4 regions of the Sediminibacillus dalangtanensis genome follow, and region 1 is predicted to be linked to each of the others. Evidence: riboswitches for the same ligand, from Rfam matches in the RefSeq annotation. Region 1 holds a riboswitch; each other region holds the start of a gene.
What was found. A riboswitch is a leader RNA that binds a small molecule or an ion and turns the genes downstream of it on or off. The one in region 1 is predicted to bind thiamine pyrophosphate.
Positions count from the first base shown of each region.

Region 1 (6,088 bases):
ATGTTGACAGAGCGGGGTTTAGGGAGATTGAAGGTGTGTCCCCAAATCCGTGGAATATCTCACCTAGTTTGGTTAAGGGGTCAGTCCCTCCCGCGGTATTTGGGTGTCGTTACTGGTGCGGGAGGGACTGACCCCGGATTTTATTCTTTCATTCTGCTTTTGACAAGCTGCATGCGTTCGTTGAACAAGGTCGGATAAGACATGTAACCGAGCAAGATGCTGGTGACCACTGCTGTTGTCAAAATCAGGAATAAAATTAACAACTGAAATTGGACGGCTTGCACTGGGTCTGCACCTGCTATGATTTGGCCGCTCATCATTCCTGGGAGCTGGACAAGTCCGATGGTTTTTTGGCTCTCAATGGTTGGAATGGTGCTCGCTTTGATGGAAGTGATCAGTTGGCGATGAATCGCTTGTTTAGGTGTACCACCCAATGAGAGAATCAACTCGGTTTCGTCCTCGTGGTCTTCCACTTCAGCGGTAAATCGATTCAAAAACAATATCGACAAAACCATGGAATTCCCGATAATCATTCCGCTGATTGGAATGATATATTGAGGAGTAGGTGGTGTGATCGAAAGCCCGAGCAGAATACCTTGGGTAAGCACTTCTACAACAATAAAGGTGAGAATCAGTTTCCAGGTAATTCCTTGAATCGACCTGCCTTTCCGTCTTGCATTTTGTGTGGCTGCCGCAATCATCAGAACAACCATTAATAGAATGTAGAGCATGTTTTCAGCATCAAATACATACTGCAATAAATACCCGACCGCAAGCAGCTGTATAATCGAGCGGATGGCAGCAATAATCGTATCCTTTTCCAGTTCCAGTCTTAAAACTTTCGATAATAAAAGCGGAATGATAACAAAAATGAGTGCGAGGGACAATGTAAGATAATTCATGCATCTTCCCCCTTCACAAACCTTTTGACCTGTTCATTGGAAGGGTTGTTCAACAAACTGCTTTCCCCTGTTTCTACCACTTCTCCTTCAATCATCACCCAAGTATAGTCACCGAGGCTTCTCGCCTGTTGTAAGTTGTGGGTGATCCAAACTATCGTCGTACCATAGTTTTGATTGATTCGAATGATCAATTCTTCGATATCCTGTTGTGAAACACGATCCAGTGAAGCAGTGATTTCATCTAACAGCAGCACATCAGGACGATTAACTAAGGTACGGGCAATCGACAGCTTTTGCCGCTGGCCCCCGGACAAATCCTTAATGTTCTGTTGTATGCTATCCCGCTTCAGTCCGACTAAGTCTAATAATTCCAATGCGTCATCCTGTTCAAGTTCTTTTCCCTGCAGTTTGAGCGGAAGAGATAAATTTTCGAAAACACTCCCACTGATCATGGTGGCGCTTTGCAAAGCCACACCTACTTTCCTTCTGAGTTCTACAGGGTTATATACTTCTATGGGCTTTTCTTGTACGTAGATGTTACCAGATGTGGTCGCGCGCAGCCCGTTCATCAATCGGAACAAACTGGTTTTACCAGCGCCGGACGGCCCGACCAAGGTTGTGATTTTTCCTTCAGGAAAAGAGCCGGTTATCTGTTTCAATATCTTCTGACCGTCGGCAGTGTAGGATACATTTTCCAAACGGACGGCTTCCTTGTCTGTCACTGACATGATTGATTCTCCTTCTCTCTAATTTGCTTTTAATCAGTATCCCCTATGAAAACTGTTTCTATTTTCTCCAAAGCATCAGGATTATTTTAGCAAACTTGATGGAGATTTGTTGATTGAGAAAATCGAAGAAAGTGATTGTGTATGAAAAGCAAACCTCTACCACCCCCAAGGAGAATCGGTTATAATAAAAGAAGCGCAACACAAAATTACATAAGCGAAACCACAAGGGGAGCTTTATGCTGAGAGTGAACGAGACTGTTCTGACCCTTTGAACCTGTTAGTTAATGCTAGCGCAGGGATGTGGATGATGGTGGATCGGATTCTGGCTGTCTGCATACATGTTCTCCCTTGGTGTTTCGTATGGAAAAGGGGAGTTTTTTTATATGTTGAAGAAGTTGGGATTGGTTGCATTGATTGAAGCTTCATTTTTCGCTGCACTGGCATTTGTTTTTGATTTACTTCCTTCGATCAGATTGTCTCCATCGATTTCCATCTCGTTTGCCATGGTACCGATTTTCCTGCTCGCATTCCGGAGAGGCTTCATTGTCAGTGTTCTGGCAGGCTTTATTTGGGGATTGTTGCAAGTGGCTCTTGGTGATGCAGCTCGTTCTATTCTTACGCCTTTACAAGGATTTATCGAGTATTTTGTAGCTTTTGCCTTTGTTGGTTTTGCCGGACTTTTTTATCAACCGGTTCAGACAGCATATCGCAGGGGGAGAAAAAGAGCCGCTTTATGTTTGGTGACTGTCGCTGTTTTTGTCGGTAGTATCGCCCGTTACTTTTGGCATTTCATTGCCGGTTTTATATTTTGGGGTGAATATGCTCCAGAGGGAATGAATCCTGTCTGGTTTTCCTTTGTTGCCAACGGGGTGACAGCACTGGGCGCCGCTGTATTGTGTTCTATATTGACAGTATTGGTACTAAGCAGTGCGCCGACATTAATTCGGCCCAAAACCGCTGCCCCTGTTTCTCCCCCGAAAAAAGCTTCCTGAGAGAAAAATAATAGAATGGTTACGGAAGGTAGGGGTAACTCATGGATCCATTGGATATCCTGGACAATTTAGAGAGTATAAAACCTGTCTACCAGCCGATTGTCAGCGCGATTCGTCATACGGTAGCAGGTTATGAAGTGCTGGGCAGATTCAGAAATGAAGAAGAATGGGAGAGTCTTGGTCCTTTTTTTTCTGATCCGGAAGTACCGGAAGAATTCAAAGTAGAAGTCGATCAACATCTTTTACAAATTGCCATAACGGAAATGCTTGAAGCCGAAGTGGATGGCTATTTATTCATCAACCGGAATGCAAAACAACTGATGGTCAATGACGGAGAAGATTTGTTACAACTGTTGTTGGATTTCGAGGCAAAAGGGTTTTCGATGAACCGTATTGTCATTGAAGTGACGGAGCATGATTTTGACGAGGCGTTTGAAAACTTGAACCATCTTCTGCTTTATTATAAGACTTTCGGCATTCAGATTGCAGTCGACCATGTTGGAGCGAAAAGCTCTAATATTGACCGGATTCGCCAACTGGAACCGCATATATTAAAAATAGATACAGATATCATCCGTCGTCACAATGCGGATGGTTTTCAAGATATCATGCATTCGCTATCCATGCTTGCCAGGCGGATCGGAGCAGCTTTATTGTTTGAAAACATAGAAGATAATTTTCAATTGTATTTTGCCTGGAAACATGGCGGCCGTTTTTACCAGGGGTATTATCTGGCGAAACCCGGTTTTGCTTTGGACGGTCAGTCCGTATTAAGGATAAATGTGACAGAAAAGGTATCCGAATACATCAAGCGGGAAAAACAACTGGTAGAACAACGTCTGCTTCATGTGCTGAATTGGGAGCAAAAAGTAAAAAGGATTCAGTCCCAGTGGGAAGGAACCAAGAAGGCTGATCACTTTATCGAAGGCTTGACCAGCGACTTTGAGGAAGAGAGTTTTCGGATGTTTATCTGCGATAGCGACGGTCACCAAGTATCTTCCAACTTTCGAAAAAGAGATGGCCGGTGGGAGATGGAGCCTGATAAAATAGGGTCGAACTGGGCTTTTCGTCCTTACTTCCTAGAAAATACTATGCAGATGAAAACATGGAGCAGGGGGATCCTGTCCGAAATCTATTCGGATATTGAAACAAGGGAAATGATTCGAACATTTAGCTTTCCGCTGACAGATGAGTATTTTTTGTTTATTGATATCCGCTATGCTTTTATATTTGAGAACGAATCGCTGCTAATCTGATCATCGCAGGGTAACGAACATTAGCTGAAAACAGCCTGGCAAATCTCAGGCTGTTTTTTTGATGGGCAAATAGTAGTCCATTTGGCCGACAAAAATGGGAGGGGTTGGTTCTATTTATTTATTTTTTAGAAAAGTTAGTTCGTTCAATTGATAAACAAAGTGTAGATGTTTATAATGAAAGGGCTTACAAACAGAGGAGTCACTCTTATAATGCTGCTTCTCTGTAGTTTATGTGATGGGAGGGATGGAGGAGGGTTTTTTTGTAACTTTTTATTTTAAAAAGGAGGAAATGATTGATGTTACAAGTCCTACGAAAACCTATAATTGCAGGCCTTGCCTTTTCTCTGTTCGTTTCTGTTGGTGTCCATAAAGTGGGGGCGGAACAAACAGAAAGTGCTGCCAGTGCCTTAGAAGTGCCATCCATCCAAGAAAGATATCAGGATTCCTTTACCATTGGAGCCGCAGTGGAGCCTTATCAATTGGAGGGAACACAGGGAGAAATACTTAAACACCATTATAACAGCATCGTTGCGGAAAACGTCATGAAACCGATTAATATTCATCCGGAAGAAAAGCGTTATGATTTTGAAGAAGCAGACAAGGTTGTCCAGTTTGCCAGGGAAAATAACATGGAGGTTCGTTTCCATAATCTCGTCTGGCACAGCCAGGTACCAGAATGGTTTTTCCTCGATAAGCAAGGGAACAAGATGGTGGATGAAACGGATCCGAAACAACGGGAGAAAAACAAGCAATTACTACTGAAACGATTGGAAAAACATATAAAAACCATTGTTAAGCGATATAGAGATGATGTAGATTCATGGGATGTCGTCAATGAAGTAATCGATGAATATGCTTCCAATGAACGCGGGCTGCGTGAATCCCCCTGGTATCAAATAACGGGGACGGACTACATCAAGACTGCATTTGAAACAACCAGGAAATACGCTGGCGAAGATGCAAAACTTTATATCAATGACTACAATACAGAAGTAGAACCGAAGCGTACGTACTTGTACAATCTTGTTGTTGATTTGTTGGAACAAGGGGTTCCGATAGACGGAGTGGGACATCAATCCCATATCCAGCTTGGCTGGCCATCCCTTCAGGAGATGGAGGATTCGATCAATATGTTCGCTGATCTTGGACTTGATAACCAAATCACCGAACTCGATGTTAGCATTTACGGATGGCCTCCAGCTCCTGCATATCCAACATACGATGCCATTCCGGACAGTATCTTCCTTACCCAGGCACAGCGCTATGATGATTTGTTTGCCTTGTATGAGAGACTGGAAGATAAAATCAGCAACGTAACCTTTTGGGGCATTGCAGATGATCATACCTGGCTTGATGACAGGGCCGAAGAGTACAATGATGGCATAGGAAAAGATGCTCCGTTCGTTTTTGACCCGGAGTATAATGTGAAACCTGCATATTGGTCGATTATGGACTGAAAAGCTAAGGAAGAAACACATATAGCAAGGACTGCTTAGGATTTCGGCAGTCCTTTCCTTTTTAACCGATTCCCATTCGGATAAGAATTCCGGCCAACATTCCTGTCAGGAGAGAAGGAAGAAAACGGCTTGATATTCGAAGAATTACTGCAGTGACAAGACTTCCGATAAGGACGGGGATAGAAAGTGTAAGCTGGTTGTTAACAGGAATAATCATTTGTTTTAAAATAAGGGACGTAATAATTGCTATAGGCAAAAAATCAAAATATCGTCGAAGAGCAGGTCCTAGTTCGCGTCCTGCCATAAACGCTGTCCCTATGATTCTGGAAAAATAGGTTGATACAGCAAGCAATCCAATCAATATCCAATCATGAAACATGGCGGTCCCTCCTTGCCATCAATAGCCCTGCAAATGGTGCAGCAACCCCCGTTGCGATAATTGTTAAAGGGTTGTCGGGAAAAACAAATTCCATTCCTGTTGTTAAAATAGCTGCTGCCAAGGCTGTGGTTATTTCTGGGCGTTTCCGGAGGCTTGGTATAAGCAAAGCGGTGAAGGTAAGAGGGAATGCTAAATCCAATCCCCATTGATGGGGGTCGATTTCCCCTCCAATGAGTGCTCCTGCAAGCGTAGCAAAAACCCAGGCAATATAGAATGTAAATGAGATAACGGCAAAATATAATGGATCTGGTCCATATTTGGTAAACCGGGCGCTTCCTAGAACGAATGGTTCATCGGAGACCCAAAAGGATAAT
Region 1 is NZ_CP046956.1:1,409,292-1,415,379, forward strand. Features, by position in the region: gene ERJ70_RS07200 (ABC transporter permease) at 141-902, opposite strand; gene ERJ70_RS07205 (ABC transporter ATP-binding protein) at 899-1,630, opposite strand; TPP riboswitch at 1,846-1,946, shown strand; gene thiT (energy-coupled thiamine transporter ThiT) at 2,014-2,622, shown strand; gene ERJ70_RS07215 (EAL domain-containing protein) at 2,664-3,878, shown strand; gene ERJ70_RS07220 (endo-1,4-beta-xylanase) at 4,175-5,335, shown strand; gene ERJ70_RS07225 (AzlD domain-containing protein) at 5,397-5,714, opposite strand; gene ERJ70_RS07230 (AzlC family ABC transporter permease) at 5,704-6,088, opposite strand, start outside.

Region 2 (6,088 bases), 160 kb from region 1:
TACTACTTATTTAAAAAATCCAATACTTCTTTATCAATCTTACCCGGTTCTAATTCCCTTTCCTCAAAATTTTCGGTATGAAGGTACTCCGTCAGCCCCTTCTGAAGCTCTTCCTCGGATACTTCCATACTCCGGAGATATCCCTTGTTTACCAAACCAGAGATCACCTTCTGCTTTGTTGTTCCCTCAATCAGAAGTACGTTTTCCTGTTTTATCTCACCGAAATAAAGCTGCTGAAGCTGATAAAGACGGATAATTTCTTGGATAGGTTCAGGATGGTCATCAACCCGTAAATCGACAAGCCTGTCATTGAACCCACCATATCCTCCCTTATCTTTCACAACATACAGTGCTGCCGACTGCTTTCCTCTACTATCCCCACCAGCTTCTTGGGCAGCTTGCAGGCATGCCAGCAAGCGTTCTGCCAATGTTCCTTGTGATCGTTCAAAGGTCTTAGCCATATGGGAAACAGTGGCTTCATTTACGAGAATGTTTCCCTGGGCCGCAAAATTTTCTCCGCGGGTTCCTCCTGCCCAATCATAGCAATGTACCCCAGTATAAGTAGCGCTGTTTCCCTTCGCATCTACTATGCCAACCTGACGTTCTTCCCTCTGTGGATCGTCTTTTGTCAAAAGGTCAATAACTTCTTCAGGTGTGTACCCTTTTTCAAGAAGCTCAAGACCCTGTGGACCGTAAGAAGGATTGGCAAAAGCCTGGGTCGCTACTGCTCCCACTCCAGCCTTTGCCCACGGCACGACAGACCCTACCGCAATAAACTTTGATTGAACAGCAATCCCATGTTCTCCTGTTTCCGGATCCACTCCGACAATGGAAAAAGTTGCTACGATATTTTTCTTCAAATTTATTCCCCCCTTAATGACCTGCATTCATTTTAGAACAATACTACCAAGAACAGCAATTTATTTACCTGAAAATTTATCCTTTTCTGACATCATGTATGGTTGGAGCTCCCCTTTAAAGCGTTTCATTCTATGTGGGAAGGGTATTTTTATTTATGAAATGGAAAATAAAAAAGGAGGGCTTTATATGTCACCATTTATTCGCAAATATACAAACGACGAACAATTACAACAGGATGTAAACAAATTAAGTCAAAAGGGCATTGATAAAGATAACGTATATGTTCTTGCCCATGACAGCGATCGGTCGAAACGTGTTGCAGATAATGCAGACGCCAATACCATCGGATTAAACGAGATGAACTTAAAAAGTGCCGTTGGTAATCTGTTCAATAAAAAAGGAGACGAACTTCGTACCAAGTTGAAAGAAGTAGGTTTATCTGATGTGGAAGCTAATAATTATGAGGAAGAATTGGACGAAGGGAAAATTTTACTGGTCGTTACCAATACCGATAACGTAGAAGAAATTTTAACCAATACCCTTTAAGAAGAATATGGGGCTGTCGCAAAAGAAAGACTTTTGCGGACAAGCCCCTATTTGTTAATTAGGAATGTTCCATACAGGGAAAGAAAACGCATCGGTTGGTATGCTTTAAGATTATGTACCATGATTCAATTACTTCAGGATCACTGTTTGTCTGATTCTTCTTCCAGTTCGTCCTGTTCACTACAATCAACGCAAAGCAGTTTCCCCTCATGATGAATACCGTCAAAAAAACCATCCTTACAATAAACAGCTTTATTACAACGAATACAGTTGCCGATAAGTTCCTTCATTAAAATTCAACCTCCTTTTTCCTCCTTACGATCCGTTTTCGTCGTTATCATGGTCTGGCTTCTGCCAACCGTGGCTGTTTATAGAACAAAAAGGAAATGACTATCGAACTCAATATAAACGCCGGAAGCATGTAAGAACCATTATAAATTGCGGAGTAAAGCCAAATCGGCTGTCCTTCGGGCGCATTTTCCGAAAAGAAGAATACGCCCGCCAACAAATGACCCAAAAAACGCAAACTGCATCCTAGAAGAACACCGAGTGAAATGTACACAAAAAATACTGAATGTTTTCCTGCTTTCAGTGCTGCTTGTACCTTTGTTGATACAACTCCTGCAGTACCGAGAGCAGTAAAGGCCAAACCGTATTCTATCAATCCTTGTAATGGTGTAAGAATATAAGCTGTACCGGTCACCACTTGAAATGCCCCGAACAACAGACCGCTCAACAGTCCCCCTTTCATGCCCCACCTGAAAGCAAAAAGAAATACTGGTATCATGGCGAAGGATACAGAGCCGCCTTGCGGCCAAATTTTAAACGATAAGAAAGGAATAATATCAAGTACGAGTGCCATAGCAGACATGATAGCTACCTCGACCAAAAACAGTGTTTGCCTTGCTTCCATCGTGCACACCCCCATAGTTTTAGTTATCGACAAAAAAAGCAATGCAAAAGGGGAAAGCTTTCCTGATGGAAATACCCGTTGCATTGCTTACCTCGCCATCATAAAAGCCGCCATTCCTACGCTAGTGTTAACTAACAGGTTCAAAGGGTCTGAACATCAGTGTTCACTCTCAGCCAGTTGGCTCCCCCTGAAGACTTCGGCATCCTCTTTTTTTGTTAGACACAGTATAACGAAAACTGCCTTGCACCGCAAAAAGGAAACGATGGATTGGAGTTATATCTTGCGGAATTATTATTGCTTATACCGTTAAACTGGAATGACAGTTACTGGGACAGTCGACTTTTGCAAGACTTTATAAGTGACGCTTCCAAGCTTTTTCTTTGCTGTTCGCGGTGCTAGAATAATTCCTTTTATCGCTTTCCCTTTTGCCTCTTCACATATTTCCACTGCGGGGATTCCCCAGCGTGTTTTACAAACAACCTCTACCTGATCCTTTATTCTCTCTTCTGCTTGATTCAGGATTCTGTCGGATGTTTCCTTTTTATAGTTTTCCAACGTCTTTGTTCCGACTTTTGATTGCGCATACTGTGTATGGACTTTCGGCTGGACGTTCAACAATCGGATTCCATAACCACTTTCAAGCGCCGCTTCTACAGCATGATCAACTGCCGATAAACATTGTTCACTGCCATCGACTGGCACCAAATAAATTTTCTGCATGGGCGTTCACCTCTATTGCAGTCTATTCAATTAGTAAAAGAAAGGCACCAACTGATGGAGAAAAATTTTCACAGGCTTATTCTTTTTCTTTTTCTTTCGTCAATGGATAGACACCGACACTTTGAATGACTAATGACAATAAGACGGCTGCGAAAGTCAAAGACACTAGAACATTATCCTGATCTACACCCGCTTCTAATCCCAACAATAATGCGACCGACATCGTTCCTTTTATGCCGGACCAGGTAATCAGGCCAACGTCACCTGCACTGAATTTTTTCCTCCAGGCAGGTACCGCGCTCGTAAAACCAGCCAATACAAGGAAACGGACAACAAGCGATAAAACAAAAATGATAAAAGCAAGGACCCAGCCGGGAAATGCAAGGTAATCTGCAGCATCTATGCCGATAAGCAGGAAAATGAGGGCTAACACAGACGGCTCAACAATGGTCCAGAACCCATCAAGTGAGTCATGGAAATAATCTTCTTTTTCCGTTTTACCGAATTCCCAAGAAAGCATGATCCCAGCAGTGACAGTTGCCAAGACACCAGAAATACCAATTTTTTCCGCGATATGGAAGCTTCCGTATGCGACGATGATGCTGAGCATAACCTGGTACTGTTTATGGTGTGTATAGTGCACAGCCCTGCTGAGAAGCCAGCCAAAAATAATCCCGAGGATGACCCCGCCTGCAGATACGAGTAAAAATTCGCTTAAGAAGGAAACAATTGAGAAAGATTCTCCACTTTTATACATAGTCAAAAGTACCGAATAGACAACGATGCTTGTTCCATCGTTCACCATCGATTCACCTTCTACAATATCGGCTATTTTTTCATTTCCCGTTGATTGCTTCAAAATGGAAACAACCGAGACCGGATCAGTCGGTGTCAGGATTGCCGCAATCAAAAGCGCTCCTAACAGGGAAATTTGAAGGAAAGGCCCACTGATAAAATAAATGGCGACACCTAGAAGTCCAGCAGTCGCCATTAGTCCCACAGTAGTAAGCGTAGCAATGATCCATTTATTTTTCTTTAACGAATCAAGTGAAAACTGGTATGCGGAAGTGAACAACAAGGCTGGTAAAAAAACGTTGAAAATAATCTCCTTGGTAATTTTGAGAGAATCGAAATAGGATATAAACGATAACGCGATTCCTAAAAGCACCAACACCATTGGTACCGGAAAATACTTCTGTTTTTTATCAATGGAAAAAACGATATAGCCTAAGAATAATAGCAAAACGATCTGATGCGCTAACATGACTGAGACTCCCTTCTACAACATTCATTTCTATATCTATTCTTTAGCCTTAAAGCGAGCGGCTTAAACTGGCAGTATAAGCATATGTTTTTCTGCTGTCTTTTAACTGTCTCCCAGAAAACCAACTTGTATCCTTCAATCAACCGAATTGATTGAACTGAAAAAGGCATTGGCTTACAAATCGCACATGGCAAAATTTCTTATTCATCAAGTCACTTTTTTCAGACCTTGTTGCTTTTCAGGTATTACGAAAATCGTCTCCATAACAACGGAAAGCGGAACAACCACTGCGGGTGGTTGTTCCGCTCCCTTCGTACTATATAAAACAAGTATTTATCGCTCTGTCAGCTTTAAAAATTCTTCCACATCGTCCTTGCACAATTGGATGGCTTTCTCCCAAAACTCCATTCTGTCCAGGTGGACATTCAGATGTTTTTTAGCCAATTCCTCCACACTCATTCGTCCAGTATCTCTTAAAAGGGCAACATATTTGTCCTCAAAACCTCGACCAGATTCCAGTGCATCCGCATAGATGCCAAGGCTAAACAAATAACCGAATGTGTAAGGGAAGTTGTAAAAAGGTACATCAGTAATGTGAAAATGAAGTTTAGATGCCCATAAAGTTGGATCATAACCGTAAAGCGCATTACAGTACGCATCCTTTTGTGCCTGTTTCATCAATTGATTCAAGCGTTCAGCAGAGACAAGGCCTTTTTTACGTTCATCATAAAATTTTGTTTCGAACAGAAAACGAGCATGGATGTTCATGAAAAATGCCACACTACGTTGAATTTTATCATCCAGTAAAGAAATTTTTTCTTCCTTGGTTTCTGCATTTTTCACAGCAGCATCGGCTACAACCATTTCAGCAAAAGTAGAAGCTGTTTCGGCCACATTCATTGCATAATCCTGATTTAGTATTTCAATATCGTTCATCACGAACTGGTGATATCCATGACCGAGTTCATGTGCCAATGTGGCTACATTGGAGGGAGTGCCTGAATAGGTCATAAAGATTCGCGTTTCCCGACTATCTGGAAAACTTGTGCAAAAACCTCCCGGACGTTTACCAGGACGATTTTCTGCTTCAATCCAGCGTTGGTCGAAAGCCATTTGGGCAAATTCTGCCATCCCGGTACTGAAACGGTTGAATTGTTCGATAATAATTCTTGCAGCCTCATCGTAATCGATGGTCTTGTTATTTTCCCCAACAGGAGCATCGAGATCAAACCAGCTCAGTTTTTCCAAGCCAAGCAACTCAGCTTTTCGCCTGAGATAAGAAACAAACGGCGTTTTATGACTAGATATTGCCTCCCACATCGCATTAAGCGTCTTCTCACTCATCCGGTTATACTGGACCGGTTCTTTTAAAACATTTTCCCAATGGCGATGTTTGTATGTCTGCAGACGAAAGCCGGCTAGATGATTAATCGTCTCACTGAACAAATCTGTTTGCTCCAGCCATGCTTTTTCCAACTTATCAAATGCAGACTTACGCTCACTTCGATCAGGACTACTTAACAAGTTAGCCGCCTGTCCGATGGATAGTCGCTCTTTCTTTCCATCTTGTTCCCAATCTATCCCCATTTTTGCCACAATTGCATCATACATTTCTCCCCAGGCATGATAACCGTCCACTGCCAAATCGTTCAACAGTATTTCTTGTTCGACCGGCAGCTTGTCCATCGCATTTTGCCGTCTTTCGTCAAGAATGAATGAGAACGGAGCGAGTGTCGGTTGTTGAAGGAGACCATTCCAAACATCGGAATCAATCTGTACAAATT
Region 2 is NZ_CP046956.1:1,571,052-1,577,139, reverse strand. Features, by position in the region: gene ERJ70_RS07945 (DUF1028 domain-containing protein) at 3-887, opposite strand; gene ERJ70_RS07940 (YflT domain-containing protein) at 1,048-1,407, shown strand; gene ERJ70_RS07935 (hypothetical protein) at 1,548-1,697, opposite strand; gene thiT (energy-coupled thiamine transporter ThiT) at 1,745-2,320, opposite strand; TPP riboswitch at 2,417-2,518, opposite strand; gene ERJ70_RS07925 (universal stress protein) at 2,627-3,040, opposite strand; gene ERJ70_RS07920 (cation:proton antiporter) at 3,117-4,304, opposite strand; gene ERJ70_RS07915 (M3 family oligoendopeptidase) at 4,638-6,088, opposite strand, start outside.
Region 2: linked by a shared signal. The riboswitch ahead of thiT (energy-coupled thiamine transporter ThiT) and the one ahead of thiT (energy-coupled thiamine transporter ThiT) in region 1 are both predicted to bind thiamine pyrophosphate.

Region 3 (6,088 bases), 1.8 Mb from region 1:
TCGGTGCCTTTCAAATTTTCCAGGAAGCTTATGTCATGACCGACAGCGGCGAAGGCGGTCCTTCCAATTCCTTGTTATTCTACAATCTTCATATGTGGAACAACGCATTTGAAATTTTCAATATGGGATATGCGTCAGCAATGGCCTGGGTGCTATTTATCATTGTCATGATTCTGACCTTCCTTCATTTCAAATTGAGTAAGAAGTGGGTTTACTATGAAAGCGGGGATCAAAAGTGAGCAATTCCATGATTGGCAGCAAGAAAAAACGGATAACCAAGAAAACGTTGATCTATCTGATTTTAATCGGCGGCAGCCTGATTATCCTGTCTCCAGTATGGTGGATGATCGCGACTTCTTTGAAAACACCACAGGAAATCGCCCAGTACCCGCCAAGCTTTTGGCCGGACAGTTTCCGGTTCAGTAACTATCTGGAAGCATGGCAGACAGCCCCTTTTACCCGCTGGACATTGAATACCCTGCTTATCTCGGGTCTTTCAACGATAGGCAGTGTATTTGCCAATGCGTTTATTGCTTATGGCTTTGCCGTCATAAAATTCAAGGGGAAGAATTTGTTGTTTGGTATCGTCATGGCAACAATGCTGATCCCCGGCTTTGTCACATTGGTTCCGCAGTATATCATTTTCGCTAAAATCGGCTGGGTAAACACATACCTTCCACTGATCGTGCCGTCTTTTCTGGGCAGCGCATTTTTTATTTTCCTGATCAGGCAATTCATGCGGACCATCCCGAAAGATATGGTGGAAGCAGCAAAAATGGATGGCGCCAACCATTTTCAAATTTGGTGGAGGATCATGCTGCCACAAATTAAACCAGCGTTAATTACCGTAGCCATTTTCTCCTTCAATGGCTCCTGGAATGATTTGCTTGGTCCGCTGCTCTACCTGAATGATGAAAATCTGTACACCCTGCAAATTGGACTGCAAACATTTAAAGGAACGGTTTCCACCCAGTGGAACTACTTAATGGCGATGTCTACCACCGTTCTTTTGCCGATCATTCTATTGTTCTTTTATTTTCAACGCTACTTTATCGAAGGCTCGAATCTTACCGGCGGGCAGAAGTTCTAAAACTAACGTCAAGATTCTATGTTTCTAGCAGATTTCGAAAGATAATAGACAATTATAAAGACGTCCCGCGATATGGGACGTTTTTTTGTTATGTTTGATGTATGGTTTACAAAAGCTAAGGTGAGCTATCAAAAAGCACTCCCCTAGTGCTGGGAATACCCAAAAAAATCAAGAATGATATGACGACAATTTTAGCGGCACAGTAAAAGCCGGGACAAAAGCATGGCCACTGAAGAAAAAACCGAACGAATTCTAAATGCTTATGAATTCGCTCGGTTTTTAGTTGTATATTCTCGTTTTATCCTGTCGTTTGATGTGTGCTTCTCATCGCTACGGAAATAGGCATAACAAAAAACACACCAGAAGAAAAATTATTTCTATCTAACGGAGGCAAGGTACACAGACTCCAGCGGGATGAGCGCGAGCTGAAGATCCACTTGACTTTAGTTAAAACGAACATCTGCAGCAGGAAAATAAGGGAAGTATATCGCCAACAGATAAGATGCAGAGATGAATATGATGAAGTATAACAGGAATATGGTATCTAACCAGGAGAACCCCATTTTGTAATAAAAAGTCCGGTTCGCTGATCCCTGAAAACTTTTTGCCTCCATGGCCACCGCAAGACGATGGGCCCTTCGAATACTTTGAGAAAGCAGCGGAATCGAGTAAAGACGGAATTTTTCAATAAAACCCCCAAACCCGGTCCCGTATTGTAATCCCCGTACTTTCAATGCATGTCGCCGATTTTGCATCTCTTCAACCATGATAGGGATCAACTGAACTGCTGCCATAAAACTGTATGCATATTTCGGCCTTAACTTCAGTTGCTGCATCAAGGAATAAAACAAATACACCGGTCTCGTTGTCAGCGCAAAAACTACCCCCAACACGGCAAATATAAGTCCACGTACACCGATATGGAGCCCTCTAAAAAAGCTTTCTTCCGTAATATGAACCAAACCCCACTCAAACCACGTTTCCTCCCCTTTTCCGAAAAAAATCATCGAGGTGGAAGAAGTCAAAAACAGGATGATAAATGGAACAGAAATAAGTAACAGCCGCTTACATGGATGTCCTGTAAAGCATAGATAAAGTACTAGTACAGCCAACATATAATTAATGATAAAATTTAGATTATGGATAAAGAGTACCTGGATACAAAGCAGGAAAACTAACACCAGTTTAAAACTTGGATTGATTTTATGAAGCCAGGTTTCTTTATAGGAAAATTCCCATAGCATTTATTCTCTCTCCTTATTACAAGACATAGGAAGGATAAATGTCGGTATATTCTTGTGCAGCAACATCTTTCGTCATCCTGCCATTTTCTATATACCAGCATCTACTGGCAAAATTCCTTACAATTTGCCCGTCATGGGTTGCCATCACGATAGTAGTACCTTCTCTTCGTAACCGCTCTAACTCTTCCAATATTGCAAATGTGTTGACTGCATCTTGACCAAACGTAGGCTCATCCAAAAGCAAAATCGGCTGGTTTTGGGCTAGTGCTACTGCGACACTCAATCTTCGCTTTTGCCCCATGGAAAGTTGATAAGGATGTTGGGTTTTATAAGTATCTAAATGAAATAACTGCAGCAAATGGTAAACCCGGTGATCAATCTTTCCTGCATCCCAACCTAGTATCCGCAATGTATAAGCTAACTCGTCGTAAACGGAATTCGTTACAAATTGTAATTCGGGATTCTGGAAAACAAATGACACAAAATCGGAAAGACGTTTTATTTTCTTTGTATTCTTTCCAAAGACATGATAGGAGCCGCTCGTTTTTATTAAATCCATCAAGGATTGAAGCAGGGTCGTTTTTCCAGCTCCATTTTCACCCAATACCGCTATCCATTCACCGGAATAAATGTCGGCATGATCTACTTCGACTCTTTTGTTCTTGCCCCTGAACCCGGAAAATTGATTCAATGAAAGGACTGGTATTTTCCTGATATTAGAGATATCCGGCTTGCTGGGGCGACTGCCTTGCAGATAATCGTCCCATATCCCTGAGTACCATATCCCTTGTTTGTAAAGAGTCTGTTTATACTGTTGAAAAATAACATCCTTTGGACCATCCCCAAGGAGTTCACCTTGCGCATTAAAAAGAACGACACGATCAACATAATCAACCACTTCATCTATTTTGTGCTCTACAATGATCACCGTTTTATCTGTTCCTATATCCTTAATTGTTTTCCAAACCTGGCTGGTTCCATCCGGGTCAAGCAACGCGGTTGGTTCGTCTAAAAATAGCACTTCCGGCTGAAGAGCCAGTATCGAAGCAATTGCTAATCGCTGCTTCATCCCACCAGAAAGTGTTTGGATATTAGTATGAATCGAATCAAGTTTCAGGCCGACTTGATGTAAATAATAATGTATTTGATCATTCATCTGGGCTTGCGGGATTTTTAAGTTTTCAAGAACGAACGCAATTTCCTCATCTACATAAGGCATACAAAATTGTGTATCTGGATCTTGAAATAAAAAACCCCAGCTTTCCGGTATCGTCCATTGATCTGCTTTTACCGGTACATCAATGGATTTGGGAATCAATCCAGCGAGTACTTGCAAAAGCGTAGATTTACCAGCACCGGATGGGCCTAACAACAGTACTTTTTCTCCCTGTTCAAAAGAAATCGAAAAATCTTTTAACAGCATAGAATCATTCCCTGGAAACTTCAAACGCAAGTTTTTCACACTGGAAACAGTAGTCATGGCCATCCACCTTTCTACTCCAAGGCCTTATAATCTTCTATTGAGGCTTGGCGAACCAAGCTGGTAACCCCTGTTTTTTCCAACGCTTGGACAATTGTGTAACCGACCATACCAGCGATAATAACGGAACTGAGTAATCGGAAGCCGACCATCAACAAGAAATTCCATAGCGCCAAATCATTGATATAACCGTAAAAATAATCAATACCAAGCGAAGCAAATCCTGAGGCAATACCTGCTAGACATACAACGAACAAGTCGTAACGCTTGTAACGAAAGACAGCAAAGATTAGTTCCGCAGCTAATCCCTGGCCAATACCAAATAATAGGGTGGATATTCCCCATTCCCCACCAAAAATAAATTCACCATGAGCAGCCGCCACCTCAGCAAGCAAAGCTACACCTGGTTTTCGAATAATCAGAAACGCAACTATGGCTGCAATAAACCACATACCATAAATCAGCTGTTCTACTTGGAGACCAAAGGTGGAGAGCACCCCATATAAAGGTCCCCATAATTTATAAATGATCCCGAAAATAATTGCGACAATAATCGTTACCAACAAATCTGTCAATTTCAACCCTTTACTCATGATTAAGTCCTTCCTCCTATTAATAAAATTTTTTTTTGCACAAAAAAACCACTTTCTTTACCAGCGCAAAGAAAGTGGTTGTATTGGATATATCATGAAGCACACAAGTCTATATGTATCCGCTACTCCACTTCCCTCCGCTGGTATCAACCAGATCAGGTTCCAAGGGTCTTAAAGTTTCACTTTAATCTCAACCTTTCTTCCATAGATGCCATCATCTATTTCAAGGTACCCCTAGTGGACAAACAACTTATTCTATTTTGTATCGTTATCTTAACACATAATGAACAGGTATTGTCAATGAAATAATGAATCCGTTCTTCGCTTTTTCAATCCTTATCCAAATCCGTATCAAACAAAGATTTCTTTGTGTCCTCTGGTTCTTCTAGGCGGTCCATATCGAAATGGCGACCGACATTTGATTTGTTGATTCCGTTTTTCACCGCTGTTTCAATGACAACATAGAGAATAAACAACGATATTACATAGGTAATAATAGCAACGAGTCCCATACATAATCCCTCCTAACCATCTATCCCCACTATAAGACAAAAGCGGAAACAAGAAAAGGTAACCGAGGCTCTGCGGTTACCTTTTCCCTATCTATAACGTTACCCGATCCGAGTATTTTTCAATCAACTGCTGGTTATGCTCATCAGCGCCTTCTATGTTACCGCTTAAAAAGACAGGCGGCTGAAAGCCATCCTCCGACATCCGTTTAATAGCTTCCGCAAATAATCCATTAATAATAGCAGCTCCAATCACCGTTGAGCTCGGTGCGAAATTCACTTGTACCTCCGGGTGGCTAAGCAGTGCATCTCCAACCGGAGCATGATTATCAATCACAAAATCCACCGCATCAAACAAATGCTTGCCACTTGTATGGCGTGATGGCTGGCTTTGTGAATACTGTATCGAGGTGATTCCGATGACAAAGGCGCCTTTCTCTTTGGCAATCCCCGCAACGTCAACGGGTACCGGATTGCGTCCAGAGGTAGACAACACCACCATGATATCTCCTTGGCGGATGTCCTGCTCCTCCATGAACTTTGCTGCATAGTCATTCTTTCTTTCCAACGTAGAAGAACGGACTGCTCCTTCGTGCAGCATCAACGGTTCATGAAGGATCGGATGCACGGGGACTAGTCCACCTGCACGATAATAAACCTCTTCCGTCAAAATATGCGAATGGCCACACCCAAACAAGTGGATCACTCCATCGTTCTGCAGCGAGGCAGAAATTTTTTCAGCAGCCTCGCGCAAAGCTGTAAACTCTTTTTCTTCGATTACTTGTAACAGAGAATGAACCTTTTCAAAGTAATTGGCTAACATCCAAACCCTCCCTAGTTTTGTTCTGTCTCCTGTTTAGCCGCTTCTATTAATTGAACCATGTTTTTTAAGGCGATATCAATTATATAAATCCCCTTATCCTCTGTCGCCAGGGTGGCATCCCCTAATACAGCGGTTTCCGTGAATTCCTCCCAAGGGGTAGGCGTGACATCTGCACTCAACGGAATATCAGGAATATCATTGATCGCCTTCTCCATTTCTACCAGTTCCGGGGCAAGATACAACATATAGGAAGTCTCTATTTCACAGGCATGGAAATAGGTGCCATGGGAGGACGGTGTTTCCCTCACTTCTTCTGCCGCCTTATTCATGCCCGGATAAAATAAATACA
Region 3 is NZ_CP046956.1:3,234,882-3,240,969, forward strand. Features, by position in the region: gene ERJ70_RS15995 (carbohydrate ABC transporter permease) at 1-239, shown strand, start outside; gene ERJ70_RS16000 (carbohydrate ABC transporter permease) at 248-1,090, shown strand; gene ERJ70_RS16005 (energy-coupling factor transporter transmembrane component T family protein) at 1,534-2,334, opposite strand; gene ERJ70_RS16010 (ABC transporter ATP-binding protein) at 2,351-3,814, opposite strand; gene ERJ70_RS16015 (ECF transporter S component) at 3,829-4,407, opposite strand; TPP riboswitch at 4,523-4,653, opposite strand; gene ERJ70_RS16020 (hypothetical protein) at 4,737-4,919, opposite strand; gene ERJ70_RS16025 (SIS domain-containing protein) at 5,011-5,739, opposite strand; gene ERJ70_RS16030 (creatininase family protein) at 5,751-6,088, opposite strand, start outside.
Region 3: linked by a shared signal. The riboswitch ahead of ERJ70_RS16015 (ECF transporter S component) and the one ahead of thiT (energy-coupled thiamine transporter ThiT) in region 1 are both predicted to bind thiamine pyrophosphate.

Region 4 (6,088 bases), 1.2 Mb from region 1:
TCAGCATAAGCAATTTCCTCATCCCTTGACATCGCCCATTCACGTACTGGTGCTACAATTTTCAAATCCGGGTTCAAGGCGGTAAATGCCACATCGAATCTTACTTGGTCGTTACCCTTCCCCGTACAGCCATGGGCTACAGCCACAGCACCTTCCTTTTCCGCAATCCCGACAAGGACTTTGGCGATCAAAGGTCTGGACAACGCTGAAATCAAGGGGTATTTGCTTTCATACAATAGGTTGGCTTGCAAGGCCGGAAGTACGTATTCATCTGCAAAGAGTGATTTCGCGTCCACCACATATGATTTGATCGCTCCAACATCGAGCGCTTTATTCTTAACAAACTCTAGGTCCTTCCCTTCTCCAACATCCAAAGCGACTGCAATCACATCGAAGTTATATTTATCCTGAAGCCATTTGATGGCGACAGAAGTATCAAGACCACCTGAATATGCCAAAACAATCTTTTCTTTTTTCATTTGATTAACGCTCCCCTTCTGCTTGTTATCTATTAATAGTTTGATCATGTTTAGTTTGTATGAATTATTATGCACTATTAGGTATATTAATTCAACAATAAAAACTCATTTTTTTAGGAAAAAGTGAATTATCCTGTAAATCTATTAATAATACACTCTTTTTTTCGGTGACATTTTTCCATGCCATCTATTTATAATGTAATTTATGATGGGCGGACACAGTTGTGATTCTTGCCCACCGCCCATTTTCCATCACGCCGGTCGAAAACACTGCCGTCAATTGATTTCTGGTTCTCCTTTGTTCTCCTCCTCTAAAAATGCATGAATTTATACATATTCATTCATACCCATGCAAAAAAGGAAAGCTAGTTGTAACTTTCACGGCTTACCGACGTCTACCTAAAAAACTAAAGGGTGGTCAAAACATGAAAAAGCGGTATTTCCATTTATTCTCAGTCTGTTTATTCCTGCTTTTGGCAGCTTGCAGCAACGACTCCAAGGAAAGTGCCGACATGCCCATGGAGATGGACAGCGCTGAAACAGAAAGCAGTCAAGACAATGCAGCTTTAAGCGACAAGATGGCGGAGGAAAACGGAGAAGAGGGAGCCCAACAGGAAGAGGAAAAAGCAGTCGAGAAAGCAAGTCAAGCAAACCGGAAAGTGATTTACCACGCAAATTTGCGGATTGAAGTAAAAGATTACCAGCAGACTTTGGAAAATATTCAATCACAAGTGACAGAAGCCGGCGGTTATGTGGTTGAATCGAGTACCTATCAAAACCCTGAAGATGACCGTACCGAGGGACATATCACCGCAAGGATTCCTCAAGAACAATTCCAGCCGTTCATCGATTTTGTCAAAGAGGGCAGCAGCAAAGTATTGGAAAACAATGTTTCCGGACAGGATGTCACCGAAGAATACGTCGACCTGCAATCCCGCCTCAAGTCCAAGCAGGCTGTCGAAAAAAGGTTGATGGCTTTTATGGAGGAAGCAGAGAAAACCGAAGATTTGCTGAAAATATCCGAAGACTTAGCCGGTGTACAAGAAGAGATTGAGACGATCACTGGAAGAATCAACTATCTGGAAAATAAAACGGACTTGGCCACTGTTGATATTAACCTTCAGGAGAATGATGTGCGGATCTCCGGCAGCAGTGGGGAATCCACTACCTGGCAAAAGACAAAGGAACAGTTTGTCAAAAGTATCGATCTTCTCTTATCTTTCTTTTCAGGATTGATCGTGTTTCTATTTGGTAACCTGCCGATACTGCTGTTGCTGGGCGTTCTGGTATTTTTGGGGATTTTCATCGCACGTAAAGCAGTCCAGAAAACGAAGCAGCGGGATAAAACGGAAAACTAGCTCTTGAAAAAATCAGCAGGCTGTGGCAAGGTTATAGTGTAATCAAGACAATTAAATGAATCACTTTCATGTAGGGGGACCAGTTGCTGCTGGTTGAGATTGTATCCGTCAAGATACTGACCCTTGGAACCTGATCTGGCTGACACCAGCGTAGGGAACATATTTGAACGGTAGTATGCGATAATATGCACCCTGGGTATGGCCTATGGTGCATTTTTTTATTGCCCTTCAATGGCTAACCTTCAACAGAACCGTAAGCAATTTTCGTGGCAGTTCACACGGTTCCTGTTCCCTATTTCAGTCCTGCATCGTCTAAGTGTTTCATCATTAACCGCTAGGAGGAAATAGGATGAAAAAGTTACTAATTTTACTTACCGCCCTGCTGCTGTTGGCAGCTGGCTGCAGTAGCGAAGAGAACTCCGGTTCACAAGAAAAGGACGCATTAAAGAAAGTGTCCCTCGTGCTGGATTGGACGCCTAATACAAACCACACTGGCATATATGCTGCTCAGGAAAAGGGATATTTCAAGGAAGAAGGGCTCGATGTGGAAATTCTGATGCCCGGAGAAGCAGGGGCAGATCAATTAGTCGCATCTGGGAAAGCAGATTTTGGAATAGGCGCCCAGGAAGCCTTGACGGAAGCCCGTGTACAAGATATACCGATTGTTTCGATTGCTGCCATTATTCAGCATAATACTTCCGGTTTTGCTTCACCAAAAGAAAAAGGAATCACTTCGCCAAAAGATTTTGAAGGAAAAACGTATGGCGGTTGGGGTGCACCCGTGGAGAAAGCGGTGATCGATTCCCTAATGAAGCAGGAAAATGCCGATGTAGAAAAAGTCGATATCGTCAATATGGGAGATACTGACTTCTTTACAGCAGTCGAGCGTGATATTGACTTCGCCTGGATTTATTACGGCTGGACCGGCGTTGAAGCAGAGCTTCGCGGGAAAGAGTTGAATATGCAGTACCTGACAGACTACTCCGAAAAACTGGACTACTATACACCTGTACTCACGACAAGTGAACAGAAAATCGCCGATGAGCCAGAGACCGTCGAAGCCTTCGTAGCTGCCGTTTCCAAAGGTTATCAGTTTGCAGCGGATCAGCCAGATGAAGCCGCCGACATTCTCATTGATGCGGTTCCAGATTTGGACGCCGAACTGGTTAAAGCGAGTCAGCAATGGTTGTCTCCGAAATATCAGGATGATGCACCCCGATGGGGCGAACAACAACAGCAAGTCTGGGAAAACTATGCCGACTGGATGTATGACAATGGCCTGCTCGATCATGAGTTAGAAGCCGAAAAAGCTTTCACCAACAAATTTTTACCGGACGGAGGAGAAGAAAACAATGAGTGATTCACTGGTAAGTATTCAAATTATCCCAAAAACCAAAAACGGCGAAGATGTCATTCCTTATGTAGATGAAGCAATCGCGGTAATCGAGGAATCCGGGGTACGTTATCAGGTAAACCCGCTGGAAACGACGATGGAGGGAGATTTAACCGAGCTGTTTGCTGTTATCGAAAAAATGAACAAACGGATGATCGAGCTGGGGAGCCTTAATGTCATTTCCCAAGTAAAAATTCTTTACCAGCCCGACGGCGCTTCCATGGATAAACTGACGGAGAAATACCGTAAATGAAACAATTAAAGACAGGATGGCGCCCGGTTATAGCCATCCTGCTTTTATTGGTGATTTGGGAGACAGCAGGCAGAGCTGCGGAAATACCCTCCTGGCTGCTGCCGACACCGTCACAAATATGGCAGGAGGCAGTCGCAGGATGGGGGGATTACAAGCTGCATTTGTTCTCGACTATCAAGCTGACCCTGATCGGATTTCTCCTTGGTACCAGTATCGGGATTACAGCTTCTGTCTGTCTGCATTTGCTTCCTAAACTGAGAGAAACTGTTTATCCGTTGATGATTCTCTCGCAAAACATTCCAATCATCGTCCTTGCCCCGTTGTTGGTTATCTGGTTCGGATTCGGCATTCTTCCCAAGCTGATCATCATTACGTTGGTCTGCTTTTTTCCGATTGCCGTTGCTACATTGGATGGTTTCCGTCAAACAAGTCCGGAGCTGCTCCATTACTTAAAAATGGCCGGGGCAGACAAACGGCAAATATTTTGGAAACTGGAATGGCCTACCGCCCTTCCATCGTTGTTTTCCGGCCTTAAGATTTCCGCTACCTACAGCGTAATGGGAGCCGTGATATCCGAGTGGCTCGGTGCACAACAAGGAATCGGAGTGTACATGACCTTAGCATCTTCATCGTTCAGGACCGATAGGGTTTTTGTCGCGATCTTTTTTATCATGGTGTTGTGCCTTCTTTTTTTTGTCGTCATTATCACCATAGAAAAACGAGTCATCCGCTGGAAAAAGAAAGGGGCTGAACAGCATGGCTGAATTATCACTTATCGATATTTCCAAATCATTCGGTGGCAGACAAGTATTGGAGAACGTTTCCTTGTCTGTTTCTGATGCCGAATTTGTCTCGATTGTCGGTCCTTCCGGAAGCGGTAAAAGCACTTTGTTTCATTTGATTGGCGGATTGCTGGAACCGGATAGCGGCGACATTTACTTGGATGGCAAGCGGGTGAATGGAAAAAGAGGAGCAATCAGTTACATGCCGCAGTCCCCTTCTTTGCTGCCCTGGCGCACTGTCTTGGAGAATATCATGCTCGGCGTAGAAATCATAGGGGAGAAAAATCGGAGCGAAGCGATCAATATGATGGCAAAAGCTGGGCTGGCAGGATACGAAGATGCTTATCCTGATTACCTGTCAGGCGGGATGAAGCAGCGTGCTGCCTTTATACGCAGCATGTTGAGCCCTCAGCCGCTAATGTGTCTGGATGAACCTTTTTCGGCATTGGATGAGTTTACCCGATTGGACATGCAGCAATGGCTGCTTTCTATGTGGGAGGAGCACCGACGCTCCATCCTGTTTGTCACCCATAATATTGAAGAAGCACTATTCCTTTCGGACCGGGTAATTGTCTTATCCAGTGGTCCAGCCCGGGTAAAGGCAGATTTCACGATTCCTTTTCCCCGCCCGCGCAAGGAATCCATGGTTTTATCCCAAGATTTCTTAGAGTGGAAAAAAACAATTTACCAGGAACTGCGAGTGATGGCATGAAGCAAGTGATCGATGCCCATATACACCTTGATATGTACACAAATACACAACAGCGACAGTTGTTGCAGGAGCTGGACGAGTATCATATAGAGGGGTTGGTTGCAGTATCAAACCATCTTTCTTCGGCTAAACAGACATGGCAGCTTGCCAAAGTCGATAAGCGTATCCAACCTGCTTTTGGGTACCACCCCGAACAGCAGCTTCCGACAGCTGAAGAACTATATGAATTGGTAGGCTTTATGGAACAGCATCACACTGACATGAAAGCAGTAGGGGAGGTCGGCTTGCCTTACTACATGCGCAAAGAGGATCCGACAATAAGCATCGAACCCTATAAGCAACTATTAGAAACAATGATCATCCATGCAGGAAACTGGAATAAACCAGTGGTCTTACACGCTATATATGAAGATGCCCCAATTGTCTGTGAACTATTGGAAAAGCATTCAATTCGCCAAGCTCATTTTCACTGGTTTAAAGGGGACAAAAGCACCGTCCGACGTATAGTCGGAAACGGATATATGCTTTCCGTTACGCCAGACTGTTTGTATGAATCGGAAATACAGCGGTTGATTCGGCAAATTCCCCTCACTTCATTGATGGTTGAAACAGATGGGCCCTGGCCATTTGAAGGACCGTTCCATGGATTGATGACGCACCCGAAGATGATCCACGCCAGTGTTGCCAAAATCGCTGAATTGAAGCGACTTCCAGTTGAAGCGGTCTACCATCAGCTAGTTGCTAACACAAAAGATTTTTATCAGCTATGATAATTTATTTTAGACTTCCCCAGACTTCTTATATTGGTTCTACATCCTGCGCTACGGAAATACACTACGCTTTCCGCGGGCGGCTGGTGAGCCTCCTCGAGCTAACGCTCTCCGGGGTCTCCCCTAGGCCTTTCCTCCCGCGGGAGTCTACGTGTATTTCCTTCGCTGATAGAAGTCTGGTTCCACCAAAAATCCTATGGGCATTTTTCCGTGATAGTTGGTTAGAGTTCATCAGATAAGCTGAGAGCACTCTGTCACCTTTTTTCAGCTAGCTTCGGGCTGTGCCTTATTATTGAATCTCGAGAGCAGCCATCCCATATAATCTGAGACTGTATGGCTTT
Region 4 is NZ_CP046956.1:209,789-215,876, reverse strand. Features, by position in the region: gene ERJ70_RS01195 (argininosuccinate synthase) at 1-479, opposite strand, end outside; gene ERJ70_RS01190 (DUF4349 domain-containing protein) at 905-1,837, shown strand; TPP riboswitch at 1,900-2,011, shown strand; gene ERJ70_RS01185 (ABC transporter substrate-binding protein) at 2,187-3,197, shown strand; gene ERJ70_RS01180 (thiamine-binding protein) at 3,190-3,483, shown strand; gene ERJ70_RS01175 (ABC transporter permease) at 3,480-4,247, shown strand; gene ERJ70_RS01170 (ABC transporter ATP-binding protein) at 4,240-4,977, shown strand; gene ERJ70_RS01165 (TatD family hydrolase) at 4,935-5,747, shown strand.
Region 4: linked by a shared signal. The riboswitch ahead of ERJ70_RS01185 (ABC transporter substrate-binding protein) and the one ahead of thiT (energy-coupled thiamine transporter ThiT) in region 1 are both predicted to bind thiamine pyrophosphate.